4 regions of the Streptococcus sp. oral taxon 071 str. 73H25AP genome follow, and region 3 is predicted to be linked to each of the others. Evidence: predicted binding sites of a transcription regulator. Region 3 holds the regulator's gene; each other region holds the start of a gene.

The links. The regulator CtsR, encoded in region 3, represses protease genes until heat stress. The targets are predictions, from matches to a motif close to TTGGTCAAAAAAGGTCAAANA.
Region 1: the regulator CtsR is predicted to act here: its motif matches at 3,176-3,196, upstream of clpP (ATP-dependent Clp protease proteolytic subunit ClpP).
Region 2: the regulator CtsR is predicted to act here: its motif matches at 3,861-3,881, upstream of HMPREF9189_RS09295 (ATP-dependent Clp protease ATP-binding subunit).
Region 4: the regulator CtsR is predicted to act here: its motif matches at 5,513-5,533, upstream of HMPREF9189_RS07975 (ATP-dependent Clp protease ATP-binding subunit).

Annotation. Positions count from the first base shown of each region.
Region 1 covers NZ_GL397254.1:1,184,040-1,191,850, reverse strand. Annotated here, with positions in the region: gene HMPREF9189_RS08100 (NAD(P)/FAD-dependent oxidoreductase) at 1-299, opposite strand, end outside; gene HMPREF9189_RS08095 (DegV family protein) at 357-1,202, opposite strand; gene HMPREF9189_RS08090 (TetR/AcrR family transcriptional regulator) at 1,327-1,884, shown strand; gene HMPREF9189_RS08085 (cytidine/deoxycytidylate deaminase family protein) at 1,903-2,370, shown strand; gene upp (uracil phosphoribosyltransferase) at 2,459-3,088, shown strand; gene clpP (ATP-dependent Clp protease proteolytic subunit ClpP) at 3,262-3,852, shown strand; gene HMPREF9189_RS08070 (YlbG family protein) at 3,931-4,200, shown strand; gene HMPREF9189_RS08065 (ABC transporter substrate-binding protein) at 4,289-5,449, shown strand; gene HMPREF9189_RS08060 (branched-chain amino acid ABC transporter permease) at 5,570-6,439, shown strand; gene HMPREF9189_RS08055 (branched-chain amino acid ABC transporter permease) at 6,443-7,399, shown strand; gene HMPREF9189_RS08050 (ABC transporter ATP-binding protein) at 7,399-7,811, shown strand, end outside.
Region 2 covers NZ_GL397254.1:1,451,011-1,458,821, reverse strand. Annotated here, with positions in the region: gene dinB (DNA polymerase IV) at 1-986, opposite strand, end outside; gene pflB (formate C-acetyltransferase) at 1,223-3,538, shown strand; gene HMPREF9189_RS09295 (ATP-dependent Clp protease ATP-binding subunit) at 3,932-6,037, shown strand; gene HMPREF9189_RS09290 (S-ribosylhomocysteine lyase) at 6,092-6,574, opposite strand; gene HMPREF9189_RS09285 (DUF1846 domain-containing protein) at 6,669-7,811, opposite strand, start outside.
Region 3 covers NZ_GL397254.1:1,718,675-1,726,485, reverse strand. Annotated here, with positions in the region: gene HMPREF9189_RS10600 (ABC transporter ATP-binding protein) at 1-530, shown strand, start outside; gene HMPREF9189_RS10595 (hypothetical protein) at 635-847, shown strand; gene HMPREF9189_RS10590 (hypothetical protein) at 896-1,228, shown strand; gene HMPREF9189_RS10585 (hypothetical protein) at 1,467-1,682, opposite strand; gene HMPREF9189_RS10580 (CPCC family cysteine-rich protein) at 1,717-1,926, opposite strand; gene HMPREF9189_RS10575 (CtsR family transcriptional regulator) at 2,395-2,853, shown strand; gene HMPREF9189_RS10570 (ATP-dependent Clp protease ATP-binding subunit) at 2,855-5,287, shown strand; gene bgrR (response regulator transcription factor BgrR) at 5,544-6,197, shown strand; gene bgrS (sensor histidine kinase BgrS) at 6,194-7,534, shown strand; gene HMPREF9189_RS10555 (isoprenylcysteine carboxyl methyltransferase family protein) at 7,643-7,811, shown strand, end outside.
Region 4 covers NZ_GL397254.1:1,163,669-1,171,479, reverse strand. Annotated here, with positions in the region: gene HMPREF9189_RS07995 (DEAD/DEAH box helicase) at 1-662, shown strand, start outside; gene metK (methionine adenosyltransferase) at 1,007-2,197, shown strand; gene HMPREF9189_RS07985 (DUF1827 family protein) at 2,270-2,569, opposite strand; gene HMPREF9189_RS07980 (NUDIX hydrolase) at 2,628-3,080, opposite strand; gene HMPREF9189_RS07975 (ATP-dependent Clp protease ATP-binding subunit) at 3,212-5,473, opposite strand; gene HMPREF9189_RS07970 (DUF1797 family protein) at 5,712-5,942, opposite strand; gene HMPREF9189_RS07965 (amino acid ABC transporter permease) at 6,134-6,817, shown strand; gene HMPREF9189_RS07960 (amino acid ABC transporter ATP-binding protein) at 6,817-7,551, shown strand; gene HMPREF9189_RS07955 (TfoX/Sxy family protein) at 7,585-7,811, shown strand, end outside.

The DNA of each region.
Region 1 (7,811 bases), 530 kb from region 3:
TGGTCTTCAACCTTGAGTTTAACACCGTTTTCCGTGAAAAAGTTGATGATATCATGGTTATCAAACTGGGAAAAGACACTGTATAGAAAGCGTCCATTTCCAGGGATACCAGCTAGTAGGTCATCTAAGCTTCCGTTATTGGTCACATTGCAGCGACCACCGCCCGTTCCAGCTAATTTTTTCCCAAGTTTGCGATTTTTCTCGATGAGAAGGGTTTTCTGACCATAAAAGCTACTGGAAATCGCAGCCATCATACCAGCAGGTCCACCACCGATGACAATAGTATCAAAATGTTTCATAGCTCTATTGTACCACAAAAAACAAGAGATGCTTGGCATCTCTTGTTGCTCATGATCTTAGTTAATTTCATATCCCATCAACAAACCGCCATCTTCTGCATAGAAACTGCAGAGACCAGATGTTGGAATGATTTTGATATTGGCTTGAGGGAAGGTTTCCAGCAAGCGTTCCGACAATTGCTGACAGAATTTTTCATTGCTGCGATGAGCCATGACGATACGGCCACCAGTATAGCCAGCCTTGATGAGTTCTTCATAGGCTGCTTGAAGGGATTTTTTTGGTCCACGCGCTTTCTGGAGCAGTTCTAAGGTTCCAGTTTCACTTGCTTCCCCAACCATACGGATGTTGAGAAGGCCAACGACTGTACCGATAAGCTTACTCAAACGGCCATTTTTTACCAAGTTATCGACTTTAGCGAGGACAAAGAGCAACTTGGTTTTTTCTTGGTAGGCTGTGATAGCTTCAACAATCTCCTCATAAGAAAGTCCTTGATCAATCAATTCATTGATTTTTTCGACAATCAAGTCAACTTCCCCACCCGCAGATAAACTATCAATAACATGAATCTGAGTGTCAGGATGTTCTTCAAGGTAGATATTCTTAGCAAGCTGCGCACTATTATGACTGCCAGAAAGAGCACCAGTGATGGTAACGACAAAGATATGCTTGGCACCTTCGAATGCACGCAAGTAATCATCAGGGCTAGGACAGGCTGATTTTGAAGCCTCAGAAGTCGCATACATGGTTTCCATCATGTGGTCAATGTCGAGATTGGCATCATCAATAAAGACCTCATCAGCAACTTGAATGGTTAAAGGAACACTCACAAATTCAGTATCGATAGCAAGAGTAGGCAGTTGACGATAATCACAACCAGAGTCAGCTACAATCTTCCAAGTCATAGAAATTCTCCATCTTTGTCACTTATACATTGACAAAGGTTCTGTCTTTTTTTACAATTATATCATGAAAGCCCTTGAAACAAAAGTACCACCTCTCTGTTGTCACAAGTAGAAAGAAATTGTTATGTCTGAACGTAAAATATCTGAAAAATCTCTTGAAAATCTCAGAAAATCAAATCAAGAATCCAATTTTTTAACCAGAGAAGCAATCGAGACGGCTCTTTTGCAACTTCTAGAAAAAAAAGATTTGGCTAAGATCAGCATTTCGGAGCTGGTCAAAAGGGCGGGAGTCTCTCGTGCCGCCTTCTATCGCAACTATGACTCCAAAGAAGAGATTTTGGAAAGCGTTTTTAAACGCAGTGTCCATAACATTATGGAACAGTTGAGCCACTACGATGTCAAAACCGATCTTTATCTGGTCTGGGTACACCTTTTCCGCGCAGCCAAGAAAGAAGCCAGGGTTATCCAACTTGCTCTGGACTACCACTTGGAAAAGATTTTCGTCCAAGCCATGCAGGAATTTCTGGAAAAATACCACGGAAAGTCAAAAGGTGTCAGCAGCTACCTTCATTCCTTTTGGAGTTCTGCCATCGTATCGGTTTTGCTCAAATGGATCAAGGATGGCATGAAGGTTCCAGCAGAAAAGATTGCGGATTTACGCTTGCCATTTTTCAAAAAATAGGGGATAAGGAGAAGACTTATGACAGAAAAAAGACTGGCTTGGGATGAGTACTTTGCTGCCCAGGCCTTACTGATTGCCAATCGTTCGACATGTAAACGTGCCAAGGTGGGAGCTGTCCTAGTCAAGGATAATAAGGTGATTTCAACAGGCTACAATGGTTCCGTATCAGGAACAGAGCACTGTATCGATCACGAATGTTTAGTCATTGAAGGCCACTGTGTCCGTACCCTTCACGCTGAGGTCAATGCTATTCTCCAGGGGGCTGAACGAGGGGTTCCTAGAGGATTTACAGCCTATGTGACCCATTTCCCTTGTCTGAACTGCACCAAACAACTGCTTCAAGTTGGTTGCAAGCGCGTGGTTTATATCAACCAGTACCGAATGGATGACTATGCCCAGTACCTTTATCATGAAAAAGGCACCGAGTTAACCCATTTACCATTAGAGACTGTTCAGACAGCTCTTCAAGAGGCAGATTTGATTTAAAAATTAATTAAAATAAATGGTTTAGAAAGCTTTTTAAACCGTTTTTTGATATAATAAGAAGAATAAATTGAAAGAAGGAACTCAGAAAATGGGAAAAATTGAAGTCATTAATCATCCACTTATTCAACACAAATTGTCAATCTTGCGTCGTACAGACACTTCCACAAAGGCTTTTCGTGAACTAGTAGACGAGATTGCAATGTTGATGGGATATGAAGTACTTCGTAATCTTCCACTTGAAGACGTGGAAATCGAAACACCTATCACAAAGACCGTTCAAAAACAATTGGCTGGTAAAAAATTGGCGATTGTCCCAATCTTGCGTGCAGGTATCGGGATGGTAGATGGTCTCTTGAATCTGGTTCCAGCAGCAAAAGTTGGACACATCGGTATGTACCGTGATGAAGAAACCCTTCAACCAGTTGAATACTTAGTGAAATTACCTGAGGATATTGACCAACGTCAAATTTTTGTCGTTGATCCAATGTTGGCAACAGGTGGCTCAGCAATCTTGGCAGTAGATTCCCTTAAAAAACGTGGCGCTTCAAATATCAAGTTTGTCTGCCTAGTATCTGCTCCAGAAGGAGTGAAAGCCCTCCAAGAAGCACACCCAGATGTAGAAATTTTTACTGCAGCCTTGGATGAACACTTGAACGAACACGGTTATATCGTTCCAGGTCTTGGAGATGCTGGAGACCGCTTGTTTGGTACTAAATAAAATTCCAAAGTAAATATTGAAACTAGAAGTTCGTTTTTGACTTGAAAGGAGGTTGAGTTTTTGTTTCTGTTTAGAGGATAGAGCAAAAATTTGACCTTTTTTGACCAAAAAGATATAATAGTTCTGTATTGAGTCGTATGACTAAGAAAATTTAACATTAAAAGGAGAAATGAATGATTCCTGTAGTTATTGAACAAACAAGTCGTGGAGAACGTTCCTATGATATTTACTCTCGCCTTCTGAAAGACCGCATCATCATGCTAACAGGTCCCGTTGAAGACAACATGGCCAACTCTGTTATCGCCCAATTACTTTTCTTGGATGCCCAAGACAGCACAAAAGATATTTACCTTTATGTAAATACTCCGGGTGGTTCTGTTTCAGCTGGTTTGGCAATCGTTGATACCATGAACTTTATCAAGGCAGATGTCCAAACAATCGTTATGGGGATGGCTGCATCCATGGGAACTGTCATTGCATCAAGTGGCGCAAAAGGCAAACGTTTCATGCTTCCAAATGCAGAGTACATGATTCACCAACCAATGGGTGGTACAGGTGGTGGTACCCAACAGACAGATATGGCAATCGCTGCAGAGCACTTACTTAAAACTCGTAAGACTTTGGAGCAAATTCTTGCAGATAACTCTGGTAAAACAGTTGAGCAAATTCATGTAGACGCAGAACGTGATTACTGGATGAGTGCCCAAGAAACACTTGAGTATGGTTTTATTGATGAAATCATGGCCAACAACTCTTTGAGCTAACCAACCTAAAAAGCAAACTCGACGGGGTTTGCTTTTTTTGGTATAATAGGGGAAGATTTCTTAGAAAGAGGATTCCTCATGTTTGAAAAAACAAATCGATCAGGATTAATCATCTATCTCTACTATAATCGGGATGCAAAAAAACTTCAGGAATACGGTGATATCTGTTACCATTCCAAAAAACATCGTTACTTGCAGCTCTATGTTCCAACTGAGGAGCTAGATGACTTAGTTGAGAGATTAGGTAAGGAAAGATATATCAAGAAAATTAGACGGTGTCACATTCAAGAGTTAGAAACTCCTTTTGTTGGGAATCTCTATCGAAATGAAGAAAACGTTATCATTTAAAAAAGTGAATAAAAAGGTTGACAATTTTCTGATAATTCGGTATATTCTTAACATACTATTTTGGAACAACATTATAAGGAGATTAAAAATGAAGAAAAAATTTGCCCTATCTTTTGTGGCCCTTGCTAGCGTAGCCCTTCTCGTTGCTTGTGGAGAGGTCAAATCAGGAGCCTCAAACGCTGCTGGTAACTCAGTCGATGAAAAGACAATTAAGATTGGATTTAATTTTGAAGAAACAGGTGCCGTAGCAGCCTACGGAACATCTGAACAAAAAGGGGCCCAACTTGCCGTTGATGAAATCAATGCAGCAGGTGGTATCGATGGAAAACAAATCGAAGTTGTAGACAAAGACAACAAGTCAGAAACTGCCGAAGCAGCTTCTGTTACAACGAACCTTGTAACCCAATCAAAGGTGGCAGCTATTGTAGGACCTGCGACATCTGGTGCAACTGCTGCAGCTGTAGCTAACGCTACCAAAGCAGGAGTGCCATTGATCTCACCAAGTGCTACTCAAGATGGATTGACTAAAGGTCAAGATTACCTATTTATCGGAACATTCCAAGATAGCTTCCAAGGGAAGATTATTTCAAACTATGTGACAAACAAATTGAATGCTAAGAAGGTTGTTCTTTATACTGACAATGCTAGTGACTATGCTAAAGGTATTGCTAAATCTTTCCGTGAAACCTACAAGGGTGAGATTGTAGCAGATGAAACGTTTGTAGCAGGTGATACAGACTTCCAAGCAGCCCTTACTAAAATGAAAGGGAAAGAGTTTGACGCTATCGTTGTCCCAGGCTACTACACAGAAGCAGGTAAAATCGTAAACCAAGCCCGTGGTATGGGAATTGATAAACCAATCGTTGGTGGTGATGGATTTAACGGTGAAGAATTTGTTCAACAAGCAACAGCTGAAAAAGCATCAAACATTTACTTCATCTCAGGATTCTCAACTACAGTTGATGTTTCTGAAAAAGCTAAAGCCTTCCTTGAAGCATACCGTACTAAATACAATGAAGAGCCTTCAACCTTCTCAGCCTTGGCCTATGACTCAGTTTACCTAGTAGCAAATGCTGCAAAAGGTGCTAAAAACTCAGGTGAAATCAAGGACAACCTTGCTAAAACCAAAGATTTTGATGGTGTAACTGGTCAAACAAGCTTTGATGCTGATCACAATACAGTGAAAACTGCTTACATGATGACTATGAACAATGGTAAAGTAGAAGCAGCAGAAGTTGTAAAACCATAACATTAGAATAGTAGTTGAAATAGGGAATGAGCCTTTGACTCACTCCCTGTTTCGGTGTTTATGAACTTGTGAAAATGATGAAAATTTTCTAAAAAATAACGATAGAAAAGAGTGAATGCTATGCTCCAACAACTTGTGAATGGTTTAATTCTGGGTAGTGTTTATGCACTTTTGGCCTTGGGTTATACCATGGTTTATGGAATTATCAAACTCATCAACTTCGCCCACGGTGATATTTATATGATAGGTGCCTTTATTGGTTACTTTTTGATTAATTCCTTCCAAATGGATTTCTTTTTAGCTTTGATTATTTCAATGGCAGGAACCGCACTACTTGGTGTTGTGATTGAATTTCTTGCCTACCGTCCTTTGCGACACTCTACACGCATTGCTGTATTGATTACTGCCATCGGGGTGTCTTTCCTACTGGAATACGGAATGGTTTATCTCGTGGGCGCCAATACTCGTGCCTTCCCTCAAGCAATTGAAACCGTCCGTTTTGATTTCGGGCCAATTAGCTTGACAAATGTTCAATTGATGATTTTAGCAGTTTCTGTACTCTTGATGGTTTTATTGCAATTGATAGTCCAAAAAACAAAAATGGGGAAAGCCATGCGTGCGGTATCAGTTGATAGTGATGCTGCTCAATTGATGGGAATTAATGTAAATCGTACAATCAGCTTTACCTTTGCTTTGGGTTCAGCCCTTGCTGGTGCAGCAGGTGTCCTCATTGCCCTTTACTACAACTCTCTTGAACCTTTGATGGGTGTGACTCCAGGTCTGAAATCATTCGTTGCGGCCGTACTCGGTGGTATCGGGATTATTCCTGGTGCAGCTCTAGGGGGATTTGTGATTGGCTTGTTGGAAACTTTTGCAACTGCCTTTGGTATGTCTGATTTCCGTGATGCCATCGTTTATGGAATCTTGCTTCTGATTCTGATTGTTCGACCTGCGGGTATCCTTGGTAAGAATGTGAAAGAGAAGGTGTAAACAATGAAGACAAATCTTAAAGTAAATATTCTCTGGTTATTCCTTCTGTTAGCGGGTTATGGATTAATTAGCGTACTGGTTTCTGCTGGTATTCTCAATCTATTCCATGTTCAAATTTTAGAACAAATTGGGATTAATATCATCCTTGCAGTAGGTCTGAACTTAATCGTTGGTTTTTCAGGACAATTCTCACTCGGCCATGCAGGCTTTATGGCGATTGGGGCTTATGCAGCAGCGATTATTGGTTCAAAATCACCAACCTATGGTGCCTTCTTTGGAGCAATGATCTTGGGTGCCTTGATTTCTGGTGCAGTCGCTTTGCTCGTTGGGATCCCAACACTACGCTTGAAGGGTGACTACCTGGCTGTTGCAACACTAGGTGTCTCAGAAATCATTCGTATCTTTATTATTAATGGTGGAAGTTTGACCAACGGTGCTGCTGGTATCTTGGGTATTCCAAACTTTACCAATTGGCAAATGGTTTATCTTTTTGTGGTGGTCACAACTATTGCAACTCTCAACTTCCTACGTAGTCCAATCGGACGCTCTACTCTATCTGTTCGTGAGGATGAGATTGCTGCAGAATCCGTTGGGGTAAACACTACAAAGATCAAGATTATCGCTTTTGTCTTTGGTGCCATTACAGCAAGTATTGCTGGTTCACTTCAGGCTGGTTTTATCGGATCTGTTGTGCCAAAAGATTACACCTTTATTAATTCCATCAACGTGTTGATTATCGTTGTATTTGGTGGACTTGGATCTATTACTGGTACCATCGTTTCAGCGATTGTTTTAGGAATTTTAAATATGCTCCTTCAGGATGTTGCTAGCGTACGTATGATCATCTACGCCTTGGCTCTTGTATTGGTGATGATTTTCAGACCAGGTGGACTTCTTGGGACATGGGAATTAAGTCTATCACGTTTCTTTAAAAAATCTAAGAAGGAGGGACAAAACTAATGGCACTACTTGAAGTTAAACAGTTAACCAAACATTTTGGCGGTCTAACAGCTGTTGGAGATGTCACTCTTGAATTGAACGAGGGAGAATTGGTTGGTCTGATTGGACCGAACGGGGCTGGTAAAACAACCCTTTTCAATCTCTTGACTGGTGTTTATGAACCAAGCGAAGGTACTGTGACATTAGATGGTCACCTCCTCAATGGGAAAACTCCCTATAAGATTGCTTCACTTGGACTCAGCCGTACTTTCCAAAATATTCGTTTGTTCAAGGACTTGACAGTTTTGGAAAATGTTTTGATTGCATTTAGTAATCATCATAAACAACATGTCCTTGCGAGCTTTCTACGTCTACCAGCTTTTTATAAGAATGAGGAAAAATTAAAAAGCAAAGCTTTGGACTTGCTGAAGAT
Region 2 (7,811 bases), 270 kb from region 3:
GCAGTTTGAGAAATCTGACTAGCATCCTGTGTTGCTTGTGGGAGGCTTTTCCGTCTAGTTAGAGTAGAGAAGTCAGCATATCGTATTTTTAGGATAATGATTTTTCCAGCTTTGCCTTGTTGGCTGAGATTGTGAGCTACCTTTTCTGAGAGAAGAGTTAGCTCTTTTTTGATGTCTTCTTCTACTTGCAGGATTTTTCCGTAGGTTTTTTCCTTGCCAATGGACTTGCGAATACGATTGGCCTTGACCGGTGAATTATGAATGCCCCTAGCCTTTCGATAAAGATCAAAACCGAGTCTGCCAAACCGATCGATTAAAGTGACTTCAGAAACAGCCAATAAGTCTTCACCAGTATAAATGCTCATTTCATGAAGGCGTTCAACTGTTTTTTTGCCCACACCGTGAAATTTAGCAATGTCCATTTGTTTGAGAAAATCCTCAGCCTGATCTGGGAGGATGACTGTTAAACCATGTGGTTTTTGATAGTCACTAGCCATTTTAGCTAGGAATTTGTTATAAGAAACACCTGCAGAAGCAGTCAGGTGTAGTTCCTGCCAGATATCTTGTTGGATGAGACGGGCTATTTTGACGGCCGACTTGATACCGAGTTTATTTTCCGTCACATCTAAGTAAGCCTCGTCAATACTCATAGGTTCGATCAAATCCGTGTAGCGTTTAAAAATAGCTCGAATCTGAAGACCCACTACCTTATACTTTTCATAATTTCCAGAGATAAAGACGGCTTGAGGACAACGTTCATAAGCTTCTTTAGAACTCATGGCTGAATGAACACCAAAAGCTCGCGCCTCATAGCTACAGGTAGAAACGACGCCACGCCCACCTGTTTGTCTGGGGTCACTCCCGATGATGACAGGTTTGCCCTTTAACTTAGGATTATCTCTGATTTCCACCGCAGCAAAAAAGGCATCCATGTCGATATGGATGATTTTTCTTGACAAATCATTAATCAATGGAAATATGAGCATTTGGCTTCCTTTCTAGTGTCGTTTTCTATTCATTATACCTTTTTTTCTGAAAAAATGGAAAAGAGTAATTTTCCTTTCAAATATATAATACAGATTGTATTGAAAAACAGACTGTATTATAAAAGAAAGCGCTAAAAAGGCTGTTTTCCCCTTGATGAAATCGGTTACTGTATGGTATACTTGTCTCATGAATGTAACAGATACTTGTTACTAGAAAGAAAAATGAGGACATTAACATGGTTGTTAAGACAGTTGTTGAAGCGCAAGATATTTTTGATAAAGCTTGGGAAGGCTTCAAAGGCGTAGATTGGAAAGAAAAAGCAAGTATTTCTCGCTTCGTTCAAGCTAACTACACACCTTACGATGGAGATGAAAGTTTCCTTGCTGGACCAACAGAACGTTCACTCCACATCAAAAAAATCGTAGAAGAAACAAAAGCACACTACGAAGAAACTCGTTTCCCAATGGACACTCGTCCAACATCTATTGCTGATATTCCTGCTGGATTTATCGACAAAGAAAACGAATTGATCTTCGGTATCCAAAACGATGAACTCTTCAAATTGAATTTCATGCCAAAAGGTGGTATCCGTATGGCTGAAACTACTTTGAAAGAAAATGGATACGAACCAGATCCAGCTGTTCACGAAATCTTCACTAAATATGTGACAACAGTTAACGACGGTATCTTCCGTGCTTACACTTCAAACATCCGTCGTGCTCGTCACGCTCACACTGTAACTGGTCTTCCAGATGCATACTCACGTGGACGTATCATCGGTGTTTATGCACGTCTTGCTCTTTACGGTGCAGACTACTTGATGCAAGAAAAAGTAAACGATTGGAATGCAATTGAAGAAATCGATGAAGAAACAATCCGTCTTCGTGAAGAAGTAAACCTTCAATACCAAGCATTGCAACAAGTCGTTCGCTTGGGTGACCTTTACGGAGTTGATGTCCGCAAACCAGCGATGAACGTTAAAGAAGCCATCCAATGGGTTAACATCGCCTTCATGGCTGTCTGCCGTGTTATCAACGGTGCTGCTACATCTCTAGGACGTGTGCCAATCGTACTTGATATCTTTGCAGAACGTGACCTTGCTCGTGGTACATTTACTGAATCAGAAATCCAAGAGTTTGTTGATGATTTCGTTATGAAACTTCGTACAGTTAAATTTGCTCGTACAAAAGCATATGACCAATTGTACTCAGGTGACCCAACCTTCATCACAACTTCTATGGCAGGTATGGGTAACGACGGTCGTCACCGTGTTACTAAGATGGACTACCGTTTCTTGAATACTCTTGATAACATCGGTAACTCACCAGAACCAAACTTGACAGTTCTTTGGACTGACAAATTGCCATACAACTTCCGTCGCTACTGTATGCACATGAGCCACAAACACTCTTCTATCCAATATGAAGGTGTAACAACAATGGCTAAAGACGGATATGGTGAAATGAGCTGTATCTCATGCTGTGTGTCACCACTCGACCCAGAAAACGAAGAACAACGCCACAATATCCAGTACTTCGGTGCTCGTGTAAACGTATTGAAAGCCCTTCTTACTGGTTTGAATGGTGGTTACGACGATGTTCACAAAGACTACAAAGTATTTGACATCGATCCTATCCGTGACGAAGTTCTTGAATTTGAATCAGTTAAAGCGAACTTTGAAAAATCTCTTGACTGGTTGACTGACACTTATGTAGATGCTTTGAACATCATCCACTATATGACAGACAAGTACAACTACGAAGCTGTTCAAATGGCCTTCTTGCCAACTAAACAACGTGCAAACATGGGATTCGGTATCTGTGGATTTGCCAACACTGTTGATACATTGTCAGCAATCAAGTACGCTACAGTTAAACCAATCCGTGACGAAAATGGCTACATCTACGATTACGAAACAATCGGTGAATACCCACGTTGGGGTGAAGATGACCCACGTTCAAACGAATTGGCAGAATGGTTGATCGAAGCTTACACAACTCGTCTACGTAGCCACAAACTTTACAAGAACGCAGAAGCTACAGTATCACTTTTGACCATCACATCTAACGTTGCTTACTCTAAACAAACTGGTAACTCACCAGTCCACAAAGGTGTATACCTCAACGAAGATGGTTCTGTGAACTTGTCTAAACTTGAATTCTTCTCACCAGGTGCGAACCCTTCTAACAAAGCTAAAGGTGGATGGTTGCAAAACTTGAACTCACTTGCTAGCCTAGACTTTGGTTACGCAGCTGACGGTATCTCATTGACAACTCAAGTTTCTCCACGTGCTCTTGGTAAGACTCGTGATGAGCAAGTTGATAACTTGGTAACAATCCTTGATGGTTACTTCGAAAACGGTGGACAACACGTTAACTTGAACGTTATGGACTTGAACGATGTTTATGAAAAGATCATGTCAGGTGAAGATGTTATCGTGCGTATCTCTGGATACTGTGTAAACACTAAATACCTCACTCCAGAACAAAAAACTGAATTGACACAACGTGTCTTCCACGAAGTTCTTTCAATGGATGATGCATTGAGCTAAGATTCAATTAGAATAGAAAGAAAGCCAGTTAATCTAACTGGTTTTCTTGTGCTCTAAAAACTTTTTAAAAATAGTCAAATTTGGTCAAAAAGTTATTGACTTTTACTGACCAATGTGATATAGTAGAAACATAAGGAAAATGAACTCCTTAGAAAGCTTCGTTTTCAATGAACCATTCCTTGAGAATGAGGTATAGAATCCCAAGAAAGGGGTGAGGCCTATGTTTAATCTAACAGACTTTGAAAAGAAGATGATAAAAGGCTTATTTAAAAAAGAAAAACCAGAAATTATTCTTAGGGTAGCAAGTTAGCTAGTCTAAATTTTTTAAAACAAAGGTCAAAGATAGTCAATATCAGAAATCGCAAATCATAAACAATAAATGAGGTAAAAAATATGAACAACAACTTTAATAACTTTAACAACATGGATGATTTATTTAACCAATTGATGGGTGGTATGCGAGGATACAGTTCTGAAAACCGTCGCTACTTGATTAATGGACGCGAAGTGACACCTGAGGAATTTGCTCAGTATCGTGCAACTGGGCAATTGCCAAGAAATGCAGAGTCTGATGCGCAAATGCAACAACACGCTTCAGGTATGAAACAAGACGGTGTCCTTGCTAAATTAGGTCGTAACTTGACAGCGGAAGCTCGTGAGGGTAAGTTGGATCCTGTTATTGGACGAAACAAGGAAATTCAAGAAACATCTGAAATCCTCTCACGTCGTACCAAGAACAATCCTGTTCTGGTAGGAGATGCAGGTGTTGGTAAGACAGCTGTCGTTGAAGGATTGGCGCAAGCCATTGTGAACGGAGATGTTCCAGCTGCTATTAAGAACAAGGAAATCATTTCCATTGATATCTCAGGTCTCGAGGCTGGTACTCAATACCGTGGTAGCTTTGAAGAAAACATTCAAAATCTTGTTAGTGAAGTGAAAGAAGCGGGAAATATCATTCTCTTCTTTGATGAAATTCACCAAATTCTTGGTGCTGGTAGCACTGGTGGTGATAGTGGCTCTAAGGGACTTGCAGATATTCTCAAGCCAGCTCTCTCCCGTGGTGAATTGACTGTTATTGGGGCAACAACTCAAGACGAATACCGTAACACTATCTTGAAGAATGCGGCTCTTGCTCGTCGTTTCAACGAAGTTAAGGTCAATGCTCCTTCAGCAGAGGATACCTTTAAAATTCTTCAAGGAATTCGTGACCTCTACCAACAACACCACAATGTCATCTTGCCAGACGAAGTTTTGAAAGCAGCAGTAGATTATTCTGTCCAATACATTCCTCAACGTAGCTTGCCAGATAAGGCTATTGACCTTGTCGATGTTACAGCAGCTCACTTGGCAGCTCAACATCCAGTAACAGATGTTCATGCTGTTGAACGTGAAATTGAGGCAGAAAAAGACAAGCAAGAAAAAGCAGTTGAAGCAGAAGACTTCGAAGCAGCTCTTAATGCCAAAACACGTATTGCAGAATTAGAAAAGAAAATCGAAAACCACACAGAAGATATGAAGGTAACTGCCACTGTCAATGATGTGGCCGAATCTGTGGAACGGATGACAGGTATTCCAGTATCACAAATGGGAGCTTCAGACATCGAACGTTTGAAAGATATGGCTCATCGCTTGGAACACAAGGTTATCGGCCAAGATAAAGCGGTTGAAGCTGTAGCTCGTGCTATCCGTCGTAACCGTGCTGGTTTTGATGAAGGCAATCGCCCAATCGGTAGCTTCCTCTTTGTAGGTCCTACTGGGGTTGGTAAGACAGAACTTGCTAAGCAATTGGCGCTCGATATGTTTGGAACTAAGGATGCTATCATTCGTTTGGATATGTCGGAATACAGTGACCGAACAGCTGTATCTAAGCTGATCGGTACAACTGCCGGTTATGTGGGGTATGATGACAATAGCAATACCTTGACAGAACGTGTTCGTCGTAATCCTTACTCTATCATTCTATTGGACGAAATTGAAAAGGCGGATCCTCAAGTCATTACCCTTCTCCTCCAAGTTTTGGATGATGGTCGCTTGACAGATGGCCAAGGAAATACCGTTAACTTTAAAAACACTGTCATTATCGCAACATCAAATGCTGGCTTTGGCTATGAAGCCAACTTGACAGAAGATGCGGATAAACCAGAGTTGATGGATCGCTTGAAACCATTCTTCCGTCCAGAGTTCCTCAACCGCTTTAACGCTGTTATCGAGTTCTCACACTTAAATAAGGAAGATCTTTCTAAGATTGTGGACTTGATGTTGGCTGAAGTCAACCAAACCTTGGCTAAGAAAGATATTGATTTGGAAGTCAGCCAAGCCGCTAAGGACTTTATCACAGAAGAAGGTTATGACGAAGTCATGGGTGTTCGTCCTCTCCGACGCGTGGTTGAACAACAAATCCGTGATAAAGTAACGGACTTCCACTTGGATCACCTAGATGCCAAACACCTAGAAGCAGATATGGAAGATGGCGTTTTGGTCATTCGTGAGAAAGCCTAACTCGAGATTTTGAGAATAAAAAAGAACCAGTTATTGTAACTGGTTCTTTTTCTTTTAGATGACATGACGTTCAAAGGCATCATCTGAGATCCCTTGTTCTAGGATAAGTTTCGCCCATTCTTTAGCAGAAAAGAGGCTGTGGTCCTTGTAGTTTCCACAAGATTCGATAGTTGTTCCAGGAACATCTTCCCAAGTAGTGGTCTCAGCGATTTCCTTGAGCGAATCCTTGATAACAGCAGCAATCTCAGCACTGGTATGGCGCCCCCACATAATCATATGGAAACCAGTACGGCAACCGAAGGGCGAACAGTCAATCATGCCGTCAATGCGGGTACGGATGAGTTTTGCCAAGAGGTGCTCGATAGTGTGAAGACCAGCGGTAGGGATAGAATCCTCATTTGGCTGCACCAAGCGAATATCAAAGTTGGAGATGATGTCTCCCTTTGGCCCTGTTTCTTCCCCAATCAAGCGGACATAGGGTGCTTTGACAATGGTGTGGTCAAGTTCAAAACTTTCAACAATAACTTCTTTTGACATGGTAAATCCTTTCAGTTTTCTTCTTTCATTATATCATAAAGCTAGCTCATGAAACAGAGAGAAAACCTCTCCGAGCGTGGAGAGGTTCGAATCGTTACTTACGATACAAGCGGTCGTATTGGTAGAATGGGTCGAAGGTCACGTTGATACCTAGTTTACGAAGGACGTTCTTGTCTTCATCGGTCAAGATGATGGTAGAGTGGGCTTCGCTACCTTTGAGGTTACCAAGTTCTTCCATGGCACGCGCGGCGTCAGGATTTTCCATAGCTGTGATGGCAAGTGCAATCAAAATTTCATTTGAGTGGAGTCGCGGATTGCGGCTACCTAGATGATTGATTTTAAGACCTTGAATTGGTTTGACGACTTCAGGCTCGATTAGTTTTACTTCCTTAGCGATGTCAGCTGATTTTTTAATAGCATTTATCAAGGCAGCAGCTGTAGGACCAAAGAGTTCAGAGTTTTTACCAGTTACAATGTCGCCAGATGGCAATTCGAGAGCAAGGGCAGGCCCGCCGGTTTCTTCAGCTTTTTGACGTGCAGCGACAGCAACCTTACGGTCTGCAGGTGTGATACCGAGGTCGTTCATGAGAAGTTCAATCTTCTTGACAGCAGTTTCTCCGACTTTTTCAGCTTTAAAATCAAGAACAGTTTGATAGTAGCGACGGATGATTTCTTGTTTAGAGGCTTCGATAGCAGCCTCATTATCTGTAATAGCGAAGCCAACCATGTTGACACCCATGTCTGTTGGTGAAGCGTATGGAGATTCACCGAGAATGCGTTCCAACATACGTTTGAGTACTGGGAAGATTTCGATATCACGGTTGTAATTGACAGTGGTTTCTCCGTAGGTTTGGAGATGGAAGGGGTCAATCATGTTGACATCGTCAAGGTCTGCTGTGGCAGCCTCATAGGCCAAGTTGACTGGATGATGAAGGGGCAGGTTCCAGACTGGGAAGGTTTCAAATTTAGCGTAACCAGACTTGATGCCATTGATTTGGTCATGGTACATGTTTGACATACAAGTTGCCAATTTTCCAGAACCAGGTCCAGGAGCGGTTACGACAATCAAGTTGCGACTGGTTTTGATGTAGTCGTTTTTTCCCATGCCTTCTGGAGAGATGATGTGGTCCATATCAGTCGGGTATCCTTTGATCGGATAATGAAGATAGGAATCAATCCCGTTTTTATCTAACTGGTTGCGGAAGGCATCTGCAGCGGGTTGGCCAGCGTATTGTGT
Region 3 (7,811 bases):
ATCCTAAGGGGCGCGTGAGTTATATGTTGCAAAAGGATCTCCTCTTGGAGCACAAGACGGTGCTTGGCAATATCATCCTGCCCCTTTTGATCCAAAAGATTGATAAGGCAGAAGCCATTGCTCGAGCGGATGACATCCTTGCGACCTTCCAGTTGACAGCTGTACGGAACAAATATCCTCACGAACTTAGTGGTGGAATGCGCCAGCGTGTGGCCTTGCTTCGTACCTACCTTTTTGGGCACAAACTCTTTCTTTTAGACGAAGCCTTTAGCGCCTTGGATGAGATGACCAAGATGGAGCTTCACGCTTGGTATCTGGAGATTCATAAGCAGTTGCAGCTAACGACCTTGATCATCACGCATAGTATCGAGGAGGCCCTCAGTCTCAGCGACCGCATCTATATCTTGAAAAATCGCCCTGGGCAGATTGTTTCAGAAATTAAACTAGATTGGTCTGAAGATGAGGACAAGGAAGTCCAAAAGATTGCCTACAAACGTCAAATCTTGGCAGAATTAGGTTTAGATAAGTAGAAAAATAGGGAGTTGGTGAAGATTATCCTTTACCAGCGCCCTTTTTGTCTATAAATGGAAATTCTTATAGATAAAAAGTGATATAATTGACGTATGGTGATGTGATGAAAAAAGAAGAAATTAAAACATATTTAGATACAGATCTTGAATTTAATGTTAATGGCCGAGGTGCTTGTTTCTTATCCAGCATTTGTGTAGTTGGATATGATTATGAAGGTCAGCAGTTTAATGCGATTGATGAAGCTATGGAAGCTAAGGTTTTTGATAGTAAAAGTTTAGTGGATATTTGGGATGAAGTTTTACCACAAGTATTTTAAAATAAAAATATGGTCACATTATTTCAAGAGATAATAGAAAGAGCTTGAATGATGTTAAATAATGAATTACATGACTACGATAAACCAGACTCATCCGATGAAATAGATGAACTCATTATTTCGGAGTCCAATCTTGAAGGGTACAGTGATTTTTACAAAGAAAGTGAAGAGTCAAAAGTTTGGTGGATTGATAAGATAGATGTTAGAGGAGAGCTATTGTTCAGTTTTGATCAGCAAAAAATTTATAATCTTTTTCTTGATTATCCTCACAATATGACGGAAGAAGAAGTTAAAATTTTTGATATCGAAAATCCATTTTGGAGAGATTTTTTTTCGGATAGAATGTCACAAACTATACATTTATTCGTAAGAATTGAATGATATGACTGAAAAAGATTATACACAATAGTAAACATGCTTAGATACAACTAGACTATTTTTGATGTTCAGTCACCTCCCTCATAATTCATTTTTGATGGATACTGTGATATAATTAAGATACGAAGGATAGAGGTTGAGAATCTGTCACCAACGCGCCATTTAGCTAGTGGGTCGAGAAATGCAGGAGCCTCGACAGTCCTGTCTATCCTTGCAAATAAATCAGCCCTTAGAAACAAATCTAAGGGCTTTTTGACCGGTCGATTTTATCAGCAATTTCAACTTTTAAAATTTCATTTTCAAATAATCTCATCCATCGTAAACCTGTTTTAACAGATAAAGCATTATACTCTTCATCAAAAGTATGCTTATCTTCAAAAAGACAAATTCCCTCAAAGGTCTGGTTATCAACGTCTGTCATCGTTACAACTTTATTGTTAAACTTTCTAAGTCCCATTTTTATTTTCCTGATTTTGTAGTACTATAGTTTGTTATATTATTGGAATCCCTTTAACGTAAGCTTCCTTAGCTTTTGCTAGTGTCATCTTGTTTGGGCCTCCATCAATGTTGGTTTCCCCCGTATTTTGCCAATTACAATGATCACAAATGTCATAAACAGCGGTCAATGTTCCGCAAACTGGACAATGTACGTATTCTTCATCATTAATCATTACTAAGTTTTCTTTACCAGTCTTATTCATAATTATTTACTCCTAATTATTGTTTTTAAAATAGTGAAACCAGAAATATTAATTAGCTAGAACTAAATATTTTTATATTAAATTCTCTTATCTTTCTAAACTTTTCTGAGATAGGCTTTCTTAGCTTCTGCAAGAGTTATAGTATCATTATACTTCAGCATTGGAGCTATTGCTAATGATTGAGAGAGTTTTCTAGATATGCTATAATATTACCAGGTAATAAAAAAAGCACGTCTGACCGTGCTAGTTTCTTGCCTGCTGAACTCGTCAATATTACGCCCTTTTCAGGGCTCTTTTTTGTGGACTTTTTTAGGAACTTTCAAGAAAAACTAAGGCGATTTAATGCCTAAATGTTTTTAAAGAAAGTCAGTATTTTCAAGGGATGAGCTCTAAAAATTTGACTTATAGAGTGTTAAATGATAGCATAGTCAAAGATAGTCAAGGTTCAAAGAAGGAGTTTGATTTACTATGAGATTTAAAAATACATCAGATCATATCGAAGCCTATATCAAGGCGATTTTAGACCAGTCTGGTATCGTGGAATTGCAGCGGAGTCAGTTGGCGGATACCTTTCAGGTTGTGCCAAGTCAGATCAACTATGTCATCAAGACACGTTTTACTGAAAGCAGAGGTTACTTGGTTGAGAGCAAGCGAGGTGGTGGAGGCTACATTCGCATTGGGCGGATTGAGTTTTCCAGTCATCATGAAATGCTCCGCGATTTGCTTTACTCGATTGGTGAGCGAGTTAGTCAGGAGATTTATGAGGATATTCTCCAGCTTTTGGTGGAGCAGGACTTGATGACCAAGCAGGAAATGACCTTGCTGACTTCAGTAGCAACAGATCGTGTCCTAGGGGAAGAATCCTCAGCTGTCCGTGCCAATATGCTCCGACAGCTATTACAAGAGGTAGATAGAAAAGAGAAGTAAGATGAACTATTCAAAAGCATTGAATGAATGTATCGATAGTGCCTACATGGTTGCTGGCCATTTTGGAGCTCATTACCTAGAGTCTTGGCATTTATTGATTGCCATGTCCAATCACAGTTACAGTGTGGCAGGTGCAACTCTAAATGATTATCCTTATGAAATGGACCGTTTAGAAGAGGTTGCGTTGGAACTGACTGAAACGGACTATAGCCAAGACGAAACCTTTACGGAATTGCCCTTTTCCCATCGTTTGGAGGTTCTCTTTGCAGAAGCAGAGTATGTGGCCTCAGTAGTCCATGCAAAGGTGCTAGGGACAGAGCATGTTCTCTATGCGATCTTGCATGATGGTAATGCCTTGGCAACTCGCATCTTGGAGAGAGCAGGCTTTTCTTATGAAGACCAGAAAGATCAGGTCAGAATTGCTGCTCTTCGTCGCAATCTAGAAGAACGTGCAGGATGGACAAGAGAAGATCTCAAGGCTTTGCGTCAACGTCATCGCACAGTAACTGACAAGCAAAATTCTATGGCCAATATGATGGGCATGCCTCAAGCTCAAAGTGGTGGTCTAGAGGACTACACGCATGACCTGACGGAGCAAGCGCGCTCTGGCAAGTTAGAGCCAGTTATCGGTAGAGACAAGGAAATCTCACGTATGATTCAGATTTTGAGCCGGAAGACCAAGAATAATCCTGTCTTGGTTGGTGATGCGGGTGTCGGGAAAACAGCTCTGGCACTTGGACTTGCTCAGCGTATTGCCAGTGGGGATGTACCTGCGGAAATGGCAAAGATGCGCGTGTTAGAGCTTGATTTGATGAATGTCGTTGCGGGGACACGTTTTCGTGGTGACTTTGAAGAGCGTATGAACAACATCATCAAGGATATCGAGGAAGATGGCAAAGTAATCCTCTTTATCGATGAACTCCACACCATCATGGGTTCTGGTAGCGGTATTGATTCGACTCTGGATGCGGCCAATATCTTGAAGCCAGCCTTGGCTCGTGGAACTTTGAGAACGGTTGGTGCAACCACTCAGGAAGAATACCAAAAACACATCGAAAAAGATGCAGCCCTTTCTCGTCGTTTTGCCAAAGTGACGATTGAAGAGCCAAGTCTAGCTGACAGCATGACCATTTTGCAAGGTTTGAAAGCTACCTATGAGAAACACCACCGTGTGCAAATCACAGATGAAGCTGTCGAAACGGCTGTTAAGATGGCGCATCGTTACTTGACTAGTCGTCACTTACCAGATTCTGCTATCGACCTCTTGGATGAGGCGGCAGCAACTGTGCAAAACAAATCCAAGCATGTGAGAATGGACGAATCCGACTTGAGTCCAGCTGACAAGGCCTTGATGGATGGCAGGTGGAAACAAGCAGGCCAGCTAATCGCAAAAGAGCAGGAAGTCCCTGTCTATAAAGACTTGGTAACAGAATCTGAAATTTTAACCACCTTGAGTCGTTTGTCAGGGATCCCAGTCCAAAAGCTGACGCAAACAGATGCTAAGAAATACTTGAACTTGGAAGCGGAGTTGCACAAACGTGTCATTGGTCAAGATCAAGCTGTTTCAAGTATTAGCCGTGCCATTCGCCGCAATCAGTCTGGTATTCGCAGTCACAAGCGCCCGATTGGTTCCTTTATGTTCCTAGGACCGACGGGTGTCGGGAAGACCGAATTGGCCAAGGCCTTGGCAGAAGTTATTTTTGATGACGAATCAGCCCTTATCCGCTTTGATATGAGTGAGTATATGGAGAAATTTGCGGCTAGCCGTCTCAACGGTGCCCCTCCAGGCTATGTGGGGTATGAAGAAGGTGGGGAGTTGACCGAGAAGGTTCGCAACAAACCATACTCCGTACTCCTCTTTGACGAGGTAGAGAAGGCCCACCCAGACATCTTTAATGTCCTCTTACAGGTTCTGGACGACGGTGTCTTGACAGATAGCAAGGGGCGCAAGGTTGATTTTTCAAATACCATTATCATCATGACGTCAAACCTTGGTGCAACAGCTCTTCGTGATGACAAGACGGTCGGCTTTGGGGCCAAGGACATTCGTTTTGATCAGGAAAATATGGAAAAACGAATCTTTGAAGAGTTGAAAAAAGCTTATCGACCAGAGTTTATCAACCGTATTGATGAAAAGGTGGTCTTCCACAGTTTGGATAGCGACCACATGCAGGAAATTGTCAAGATTATGGTGAAACCATTGATTACTAGCCTGGCAGAGAAGGGTATCGATTTGAAACTACAAGCTTCGGCACTGAAGTTGCTAGCTAGTCACGGTTACAATCCAGAAATGGGAGCTCGCCCACTTCGCAGAACCCTGCAAACAGAAGTGGAGGACAAGTTGGCAGAACTTCTTCTTAAGGGAGAATTAGTGGCAGGAAAGACCCTCAAGATTGGTGTCAAAGCTGGTCAATTAAAATTTGATATTGCTTAAAAATGGAGAATCAGGAGTTGTCCTGATTCTTTTTGTATTTATTTTTAAAAAACCAAAGGAAATAAGTTGACAATATGTAAATATTGGTTATAATAAGAATAAATAGATATTAAGATTTGTATAGAATGAAAAAGAGCAGAGTTTCCTGAAATTTCCACCATTTCAATAGAGCCCTGTTTCTTTTTTTGCGTATGAAATGAAAATAATGTAAACCTAGCCAAAGAGTGAATTTTAGATAGGTTAAGAAGGGAAATAGATGAACATTTTAGTTGTAGATGATGAGGATATGATTAGAGAGGGAGTAGCTGCTTTTTTGAGAGAAGAAGGCTATCATGTTATTCTAGCAAAGGATGGACAGGAGGCTTTGGAGAAATTTCATGAGTTCCCTATTCATCTGATGGTCTTGGATCTGATGTTACCGAAGCGGAGTGGATTTGAGGTGTTAAAAGAAATTAATGGAAATCATGATATTCCTGTAATCGTCTTAAGTGCGCTCGGAGATGAGGAAACTCAGATGCAGGTATTTGACCTTTATGCTGATGATCATGTGACGAAACCATTTTCACTGGTGCTCCTAGTCAAACGGATTCAAGCCTTGCTTAGGCGTTACTATGTTGTGGAGGATATTTGGCATTATCAAGATGTGACAGTGGATTTTACATCCTACCAAGCTCGAGTCAAGAACGAGGAGGTTGCAATTAAGCCGAAAGAATTGTTGGTTTTAAAATGTTTAATCCAACATAAGAACCAGGTCTTGAGTAGAGAGCAGATACTCGAGTCTATCTCAAATGATTTTGCAGATTTGCCTCTTGATAGAGTAGTTGATGTTTACATTCGAAATCTTCGTAAGAAGTTGGATCTGGATTGTATTGTAACAGTGAAAAATGCCGGATATAAAATTAGCTTATGATAAAAAATCCTAAATTATTAACCAAATCATTTTTAAGAAGTTTTTCGCTTTTAGGTGCAATCGCTTTGGTCATCCATATTGCCATCTATCTGACCTTCCCTTTTTATTACATTCAGCAAGAGGGTGAGAAGTTTAATGAGAGTGCGACTATTATGAGCAAGTACTTAGAAGGCAAAAATTTTCATGAACTGCCTAGTTTGCTGGAGTCCTATTCGAAATCTCTTCGCATCTCTGCCCATTTGAAAGATGATGTACTGGATAAGAGAATTTCCCTTGTGCACGACTTGGAAATAAAGGAAGGAAGTCCCACTAACTATATCGTAACGATTGACCGTCAGATTACGACAGCTGATGGTAAAAAGGTAACCATTCAATTTATTCAAGGTGTGGATATTTATAAAGAGGCAACACGGATTATGCTTCTCTATCTCCCGTATACCTTTTTAGCAACGCTTGTATTTGCCTTTCTCTTTTCCTACTTCTATACGAAACGTTTATTGGAGCCTCTCTTTTATATCTCAAAAGTTACAGGTAAGATGCAGGAGTTGGATCATGATATTCGCTTTGATGAAACGCGAAAGGATGAAGTTGGGGAAGTTGGAAAGCAAATCAATGATGTGTATGAAAACTTGCTGGCGGTCATTGATGAATCTGAGAGAAGAAATGAACGGATTGTCAGGTTGCAAAAGCAGAAAGTTTCTTTTGTTCGTGGAGCGTCACATGAGTTGAAAACCCCTTTAGCCAGTCTTCGAATTATTCTAGAGAATATGCAGTACAATATTGGGGATTATAAAGACCACCCTAAGTATATAGCAAAGAGTATCGATCAAATTGATCAAATGAGCCACTTGCTCGAAGAAGTTTTGGAGTCCTCTAAGTTCCAAGAGTGGACAGAGTGTAGCGAGACCTTGATAGTCCAGACTATTTTGACGGATGTTTTATCTCGCTATCAGGAATTAGCACGCTCAAGAGGAATAGAAATTGAAAATCAATTGACAGATGCTACTAGGGTCGTCATGAGTCTCAAGGCATTGGATAAGGTTTTGACAAACCTGATTAGTAATGCAATTAAATATTCAGATAAAAATGGGCGCGTAATCATATCCGAGCAAGATGGCTATCTTTCTATCAAAAATACCTGCCAACCTCTTAATCAAGAAGAGTTGAATCATTTGTTTGATATTTTTTACCACTCTCAAGTTGTCACAGACAAGTCTGAAGGGTCTGGTTTAGGACTCTATATCGTGAATAACATCCTAGAAAGTTATCAAATGTCCTATAGTTTTCTCCCTTATGAACAAGGAATGGAATTTAAAATTTGCTTGCAAGCAGATTAGTTGTATAAAGCAAAAGAACGGAAATCTCTCCGTTCTTTTTTGTTAAAGTTCACATAGGTTTAACATGAGAATATTATTTTAAATATAGAAAAAAGAAAGGATACTGGTATGGTATTTGCGATTATTTTAGTAACCTTCCTCGTTCGATTGATTTTTTTAAAACGTTCGATGGAGAATGAAAAACGAATCCTTAGCAATGGCGGGAAAGAATTTGGAGTTGAGAATACAAAACGATTAACGATGGCTCATATTGTTTTCTATCTCTCCTGCTTTGTTG
Region 4 (7,811 bases), 560 kb from region 3:
ATAAGAATGCTCAGATTTATGAATTGACTCAGTTGATGCAGCCTTATTTGGCAATGATCTTTGTTAACACAAAAACGCGTGCTGATGAGTTATATGCCTACTTGACTGCTCAAGGATTGAAGGTAGCAAAGATTCATGGAGATATTGCCCCTCGTGAACGCAAGCGGATCATGAATCAGGTGAAAAATCTTGATTTTGAGTATATTGTCGCAACGGACTTGGCAGCGCGTGGAATTGACATTGAAGGTGTCAGCCATGTTATCAATGACGCCATTCCGCAAGACTTGTCCTTCTTTGTTCACCGTGTTGGACGAACTGGGCGCAACGGACTGTCTGGTACGGCTATTACCCTTTACCAGCCTAGTGATGACTCGGATATCCGTGAGTTGGAAAAATTAGGTATCAAGTTTACTCCTAAGATGGTCAAAGACGGAGAGTTTCAAGATACCTATGACCGTGATCGTCGTGCCAATCGTGAAAAGAAGCAGGATAAGCTTGATATCGAAATGATTGGCTTGGTCAAGAAGAAAAAGAAAAAAGTCAAACCAGGCTACAAGAAGAAGATTCAATGGGCGGTGGATGAAAAACGTCGCAAAACCAAGCGTGCTGAAAATCGTGCTCGTGGCCGTGCCGAGCGTAAAGCCAAACGCCAAACATTTTAAGGACAAAATTGGAGCTGCATAGCTCCTTTTTTTAACTTCTTTTAATGAATTTTCAAAAACACTGCAAAAAAAAGTAAAAAGTGGTATAATGATAAGGTTATATAGTCCCGATAAGATGGTAGAAATATCTATCAGTACTTTGTAACTCGCAAAGAATGATGGCTCCAAAGTCGCTCGTCATTCTACGGTTGCCGCTATCATGCGGTCACCCTATGCGCCTTACTAGCTTCAGAAATAAAAAAGTATCGTTTTTATTTCTTTCGCGTCGTAACTCTTAGACAATAGAAAATTTCTATCAGTACTTTGTAACTCTATAACAATATTTTTTAAGGGGGGACATTTTTATGTCAGAACGTAAATTATTCACGTCTGAATCTGTATCTGAGGGGCATCCGGATAAGATTGCAGACCAAATTTCAGATGCGATTTTGGATGCTATTTTAGCAAAGGATCCAGAGGCGCACGTTGCTGCTGAGACAGCTGTATACACTGGTTCTGTCCATGTTTTTGGTGAAATTTCTACAAATGCTTATGTGGATATCAACCGTGTGGTTCGTGATACCATTGCAGAGATTGGTTATACGAATGCAGAATATGGTTTTTCTGCGGAAACAGTTGGAGTTCATCCATCGCTTGTTGAGCAGTCGCCGGATATCGCCCAAGGTGTTAACGAAGCCTTGGAAGTCCGTGGAAGTGCAGATCAAGATCCGCTTGACTTGATTGGTGCTGGTGACCAAGGTCTCATGTTTGGATTTGCAGTGGATGAGACAGAAGAACTCATGCCATTGCCAATCTCACTCAGCCACAAGTTGGTTCGTCGTTTGGCAGAACTTCGTAAGTCTGGTGAAATCAGTTATCTTCGTCCAGATGCCAAATCACAAGTTACAGTTGAGTACGATGAAAATGATCGTCCAGTACGTGTGGACACAGTCGTTATTTCAACTCAGCACGATCCAGAAGCTACTAATGAACAAATCCATCAAGATGTGATTAACAAGGTTATCAAAGAAGTTATTCCAGCTTCTTACTTGGATGAGCAAACAAAATTCTTCATCAATCCGACTGGCCGCTTTGTAATCGGTGGACCTCAAGGAGACTCAGGTTTGACTGGTCGTAAGATCATCGTGGATACCTATGGTGGCTATTCTCGTCATGGTGGCGGTGCCTTCTCTGGTAAGGATGCGACTAAGGTGGATCGTTCTGCGTCATATGCAGCTCGCTACATTGCCAAGAATATCGTGGCAGCAGGTCTTGCTAAGAAAGTAGAAGTGCAATTGGCCTATGCCATCGGTGTGGCACAGCCTGTTTCTGTTCGTATCGATACTTTCGGTACAGGAACAGTAGCTGAAAGCAAACTTGAAAAAGCAGCGCGTCAAACCTTTGATCTTCGCCCTGCAGGAATTATCCAAATGCTGGATCTTAAACGTCCAATTTACCGTCAAACAGCGGCTTATGGACACATGGGACGTACAGATATTGACCTTCCATGGGAACGTTTGGACAAGGTAGAGGCTTTGAAAGAAGCTGTGAAATAAAATAAAAAAGATTGGTAGTACACAACTACCAATCTTTTTTGCAAGTGAAAACCAGCTTAAAAGCTGGTCTTCTTATTTTATAGGGATTGAGATCTCAATCAATTTATCCGAATAGAGGGTTTTGATATTTGCTTCATCGATACTTTCTTTGTCGATTTTACGTTTCAAGAAGAAGTCTTGGATGGTTTCAATTTCGGGTTCACGAATAGCACGGTGTTTGTTCGAAATGAGGATTTCATAGTGAAGCGGGGCTTGTGTGAAAACCACATCTGTATTTCCGGCCGAATAGACCTCAACAAGAGTTGCGTCAGTACTTTCTAATTGGCTTTTAACAAGTTGCGAGTGTGAATTAGTCGTGTTGATAAGCTTCATAACAGTTCCTCCGATTTTCTAACTCTATTATAGCACTTTTTGGATAAAATCGTGCAATTTAGTCAATTCCATGTTGGATTTTCCAAGCTTCAATTCCCCATTTATGGCTACCACGTTTGAGTTTTTCAATTGCTTCATCAATAGGAAACCAAGCAATATGATTAAAATCTTCCAATGGTTTTTGTACTTCTTGGAAAGAAGTAGCTTCATAGAGATAAGCTGGGTTGTAGTAGTAGGTATCACGGTGGCGAGAGTAGAAATACTCATCAGCTTGCCCATAATAGGTTCCAATCTCAGCTGTAAAGCCTAGTTCTTCGATTAGTTCTCTCTTCAGTGCTTCTTGATGATCTTCGCCTGCTTCAATTTCTCCACCTGGCAAGAACCAAGCACCATTGGGAGCTTGAACTAGGACAATTTGTTTTTTTTCTGCATCCGGAATAACTGCGTACACACCATAGCGGGGCTGGTAGGTTACATTCTCTTTTTTTTCACCAAAAGTGGGGTTTTCCATTGCTTTTTCCTCATTCTCTAGTGTCTTTATTATTATCATAATGGACGAGGGGCTAGCTGTCAAGAATTTACAGTTATTTTAGTAAAAAAAGGTGCAGAAAATGATAGACTTCCTGCACCTGTTAGGTCGTTTTATTCTTCTTTTTCAGAAGTAACCTCTTCTGTTTTTTCAGTTTTTTTGGCAGATTTGATTTGAATCTTACCATTGCTTGTCATGACTGCCTTGAGGTCTTTTTCGCTTGGATTTTCAAGGTAGTAGTCTGTAATAGCATCCTCGATATGGTCTTGAATGGTACGACGGAGTGGGCGTGCTCCCATTTTGGGATCATAACCTAGGTCAACCAACTTTTCCTTGACCTTGTCTGTCACATCGAGGTGGATGTTGTTGCTAGAGAGGCGTTTGTTGACATCCGCTAGCATGAGTTCGACGATTTGGAGAAGGTTGTCCTTGCTGAGAGGTTTAAATTCGATGATGCCGTCAAAACGGTTCATAAACTCAGGACTAAAGAAGTTGCCGAGTTCACCGAGAACAGAGTTGGTTCGACCTTCACGAGCAGCTCCAAAACCAACACTGGCTTCGGCCTTACCGGTACCGGCATTTGAGGTCATGATAATGATAGCATCCTTAAAGCTAACTGTTCGTCCTTGTCCGTCTGTCAAACGGCCATCGTCTAAGACTTGAAGGAACATGTGCATCACATCTGGATGGGCTTTTTCGACTTCATCGAGAAGGATGAGTGAGTAAGGATTACGACGAACTTTTTCCGTTAACTGACCCGCTTCATCGTAGCCAACATAACCTGGAGGGGCTCCGACCAATTTAGCCACACTGTGTTTTTCCATGTATTCACTCATATCAAAGCGAATCATGCTGTCAGCAGAACCAAAGAGTTCAATGGCTAGTTGTTTGGACAGTTCTGTCTTACCGACACCAGTTGGTCCGACAAAGAGGAAACTTCCGATTGGGCGGTTAGGAGTTCCAAGACCAACACGATTACGACGGATGGCTTTGGCAATCTTATCGACAGCTTCATCTTGACCAATGACATGAGCTTTGAGGTCGTCTGCTAGATGGATAAGCTGAGACTGTTCTTTTTCTTTGAGTTCTCCGACAGGAATATTGGTTTTCTGCTCAATGATATGCTCAATGGTTTTCTCGCTAATGATAGGAGTATCCTGGTCAGTCACCTTGTTTTTCTGCATTTCCTTGTATTTGGCAATCTGATCGCGGAAATAGGCAGCCTTTTCAAAGTCTTCCTCTCGAGTAGCCTGAGCCTTGAGATTCTCAGCTTCAATTAAACGCTGGTCAATCACTTTGGGATCAACAAAGTTCAGCGTCAGATTCATTTTTGAACCGGCTTCGTCCAAAAGGTCAATAGCCTTGTCAGGTAAGAAGCGGTCTTGAATGTAACGATTGGACAGATTTGCAGCAGCTTCTATAGCCGCATCAGTATACTTGACGTGATGGTAGTCTTCGTATTTCTTTTGAACCCCTTTGAGGATGGTAATGGTTTCTTCGACAGTTGGTTCATCTACCTTGACAGGTTGCATACGGCGTTCGAGGGCAGCATCTTTTTCAATGATACGGTATTCATTGAGAGTAGTGGCGCCGACCAGTTGCAATTCACCACGGGCAAGGGCTGGTTTGAGGATATTTCCTGCATCCATATTGCCATCGCCTGCTGACCCTGCACCAACAATTTCATGGATTTCGTCGATAAAGAGGATGATGTCCTCGCGTTTGCGAATTTCTTCCATGAGCTTTTGCATGCGTTCTTCAAATTGGCCTCGAATCCCTGTTCCTTGAACTAGACTAACCACATCCAGACGGATGACCTGCTTGCCTTGGAGTTTATGGGGAACATCACCATCGACAATCTTCTGAGCTAGACCTTCAACAACAGCTGTTTTACCAACACCTGGTTCTCCGATAAGGACAGGATTGTTTTTGGTTCGACGGTTGAGAATTTCTATAACGCGGATAATCTCCTCGTCTCGGCCGATAACAGGGTCAATATCTCCTCGACGAGCTATTTCAGTCACGTTGATACCATATTCCTCTAGGAGCCCTCTTTCTTGGCTAGGAGGAGGTGTTTGAATAGGTCCGCGGTTTTGAGGTCCGTATCCCCCATTGCCTCCGTATCCCCCACCGGATTGAGTTGGAGGGACGTTATTTGAAGAAGCCCTGAAATTGTTCAAATCATTGAAAAAGTCTCCAAAAGGATCAAAGTCATGATTGTTTAAATCAGTCATTCCTTTAAAGAGGGTATTATTTGGATCTGTTTTGATAATTTTATAGCAATTTTGACAGAGATCAATTTGCTTTTGCTGTCCATTGATATTGGTATACAGATGAATTGTTGAGTCGTTAATTTTACAGTTTTGACAGAGCATACATCTACCTCATTTCATTCTCATTCTTGGTCTAAGAAAAAGGTCAAGAATAGTCAAAGTTTTATACTTTCATTATAGCATGATTAAGGTGTAAAGCAAGTAAAAAGATTGGGAAGTGGTCATTTTTAAAAGAAGGATTTATGGAGGATTAAGCGACTTGAAGGTAAGAAAAAATCCCATTTGTGGTGACAAAAAGGATTCTCATTCATCAAGCAGGGGTCTCTCTGCTGTTTGTATATTAGTAAAGGAGTTCGTAGATCTCCATTGCAATCAAATCAATGCTATCAAAGGTATAAGTTTCACGAGCCTCTACATCGCGAAGGGTGAAGAGTGATCCGTTTTCTTCGTCGTGGCTGTAGGCAACTTCTGCGACAACAACACCTTCACGTTCAAAATTACGTTTTAGATTTCCACCATCTTTTGTCATTGCTTCTAGGCGGTTAATGATTCTAACCAAATGTGATTCCATTTTGATTCTCCTCCATTTCTTATCGTTTCTATTTTACCATAAACAAGAGGTAGTTGACTAGAAAAAAACTGTAATTTCTCTCTATTTCTCCATTCTATCAGGTTAATTGTTAAAATTAGAGAAAAAGGATTGCATTTTAATTCAGTTTATGTTATAATCATACAATCTAATATATAGAAAGTTGATTGAATATGAATTTTTCTTTTTTACCAAAGTATTTACCGTATTTTAACTATGGTGCTCTGATTACCGTGTTAATTTCCATCTTTGTTGTCTGCTTAGGAACTATTATAGGTGTGTTACTGGCCTTTGCTCAGCGATCACGCTTTAAACCGCTCGTTTGGTTTGCAAATGTGTATGTTTGGATCTTCCGTGGAACTCCGATGATGGTTCAGATTATGATTGCCTTTGCTCTTATGCATATCAATGCTCCGACTATTCAAGTGGGAATTTTAGGAGTTGATCTTTCTCGTCTGATTCCTGGTATTCTGATTATTTCTATGAATAGTGGAGCTTACGTTTCAGAAACTGTTCGTGCGGGGATCAATGCGGTTCCTAAAGGGCAGTTAGAGGCCGCTTACTCTCTTGGTATTCGTCCGAAAAATGCCATGCGTTATGTCATTTTGCCACAAGCTATCAAGAATATTCTTCCAGCGCTGGGAAATGAGTTCATTACCATTATCAAGGATAGTTCCCTCTTGTCGGCAATTGGAGTGATGGAGTTGTGGAATGGTGCAACGACAGTAGCAACAACAACTTATTTACCGTTGACTCCCCTTTTATTTGCAGCCTTTTACTATTTGATTATGACCTCTGTTTTGACAGTAGCGTTGAAAGCATTTGAAAAACATATTGGACAAGGAGACAAAAAATAATGACAGAAACCTTGATTAAAATTGAAGAATTACATAAGTCTTTTGGGAAAAATGAAGTTTTAAAAGGCATCAATCTTGAGATTAAACGAGGAGAAGTTGTGGTCATTATCGGTCCGTCAGGGAGCGGGAAATCAACTCTCCTTCGTTCGATGAATCTCCTTGAAGAAGCAAGTAAAGGTAAGGTTATCTTTGAAGGAGTTGATATCACTGATAAGAAAAATGACCTTTTTGCTATGCGTGAAAAGATGGGCATGGTATTTCAACAATTCAACCTCTTTCCCAATATGACAGTGATGGAAAATATCACTTTGTCACCAATTAAAACCAAAGGAGAAAGCAAGGAAGTTGCGGAGAAAAGAGCACAGGAACTGTTAGAAAAAGTTGGTTTGCCAGATAAGGCGACGGCCTATCCACAGAGTTTGTCAGGTGGTCAGCAACAACGGATTGCCATTGCACGTGGACTTGCTATGGAACCAGATGTTTTGCTTTTTGATGAGCCGACTTCAGCCCTAGACCCTGAGATGGTTGGAGAAGTTCTGGCTGTTATGCAAGACCTTGCCAAGTCGGGGATGACCATGGTGATTGTGACTCATGAAATGGGCTTTGCGCGTGAGGTAGCAGACCGTGTTATCTTTATGGCAGATGGAGTTGTTGTCGAAGATGGAACGCCAGAGGAGATTTTCGATCAAACAAAAGAGCAACGGACCAAGGAATTTTTGAGTAAGGTTTTGTAATACCTCATTTTTGGAAGAAATGGAGTAGGAATCATGGCTTCCAGTAAAGAATATTTAGATTTTATTCTCGAACAGCTATCAGAGCTAGAGGAGATGAGTTATCGTCCAATGATGGGAGAGTATATCCTTTATTATCGTGAGAAGATTATTGGGGGAATCTATGATAATCGTTTGTTACTGAAGCCTGTGAAGGTGGTCATGGATCAACTGGGACAGACTAGGCTTGAACGTCCTTATGAAGGAGCTAAGGAGATGATTTT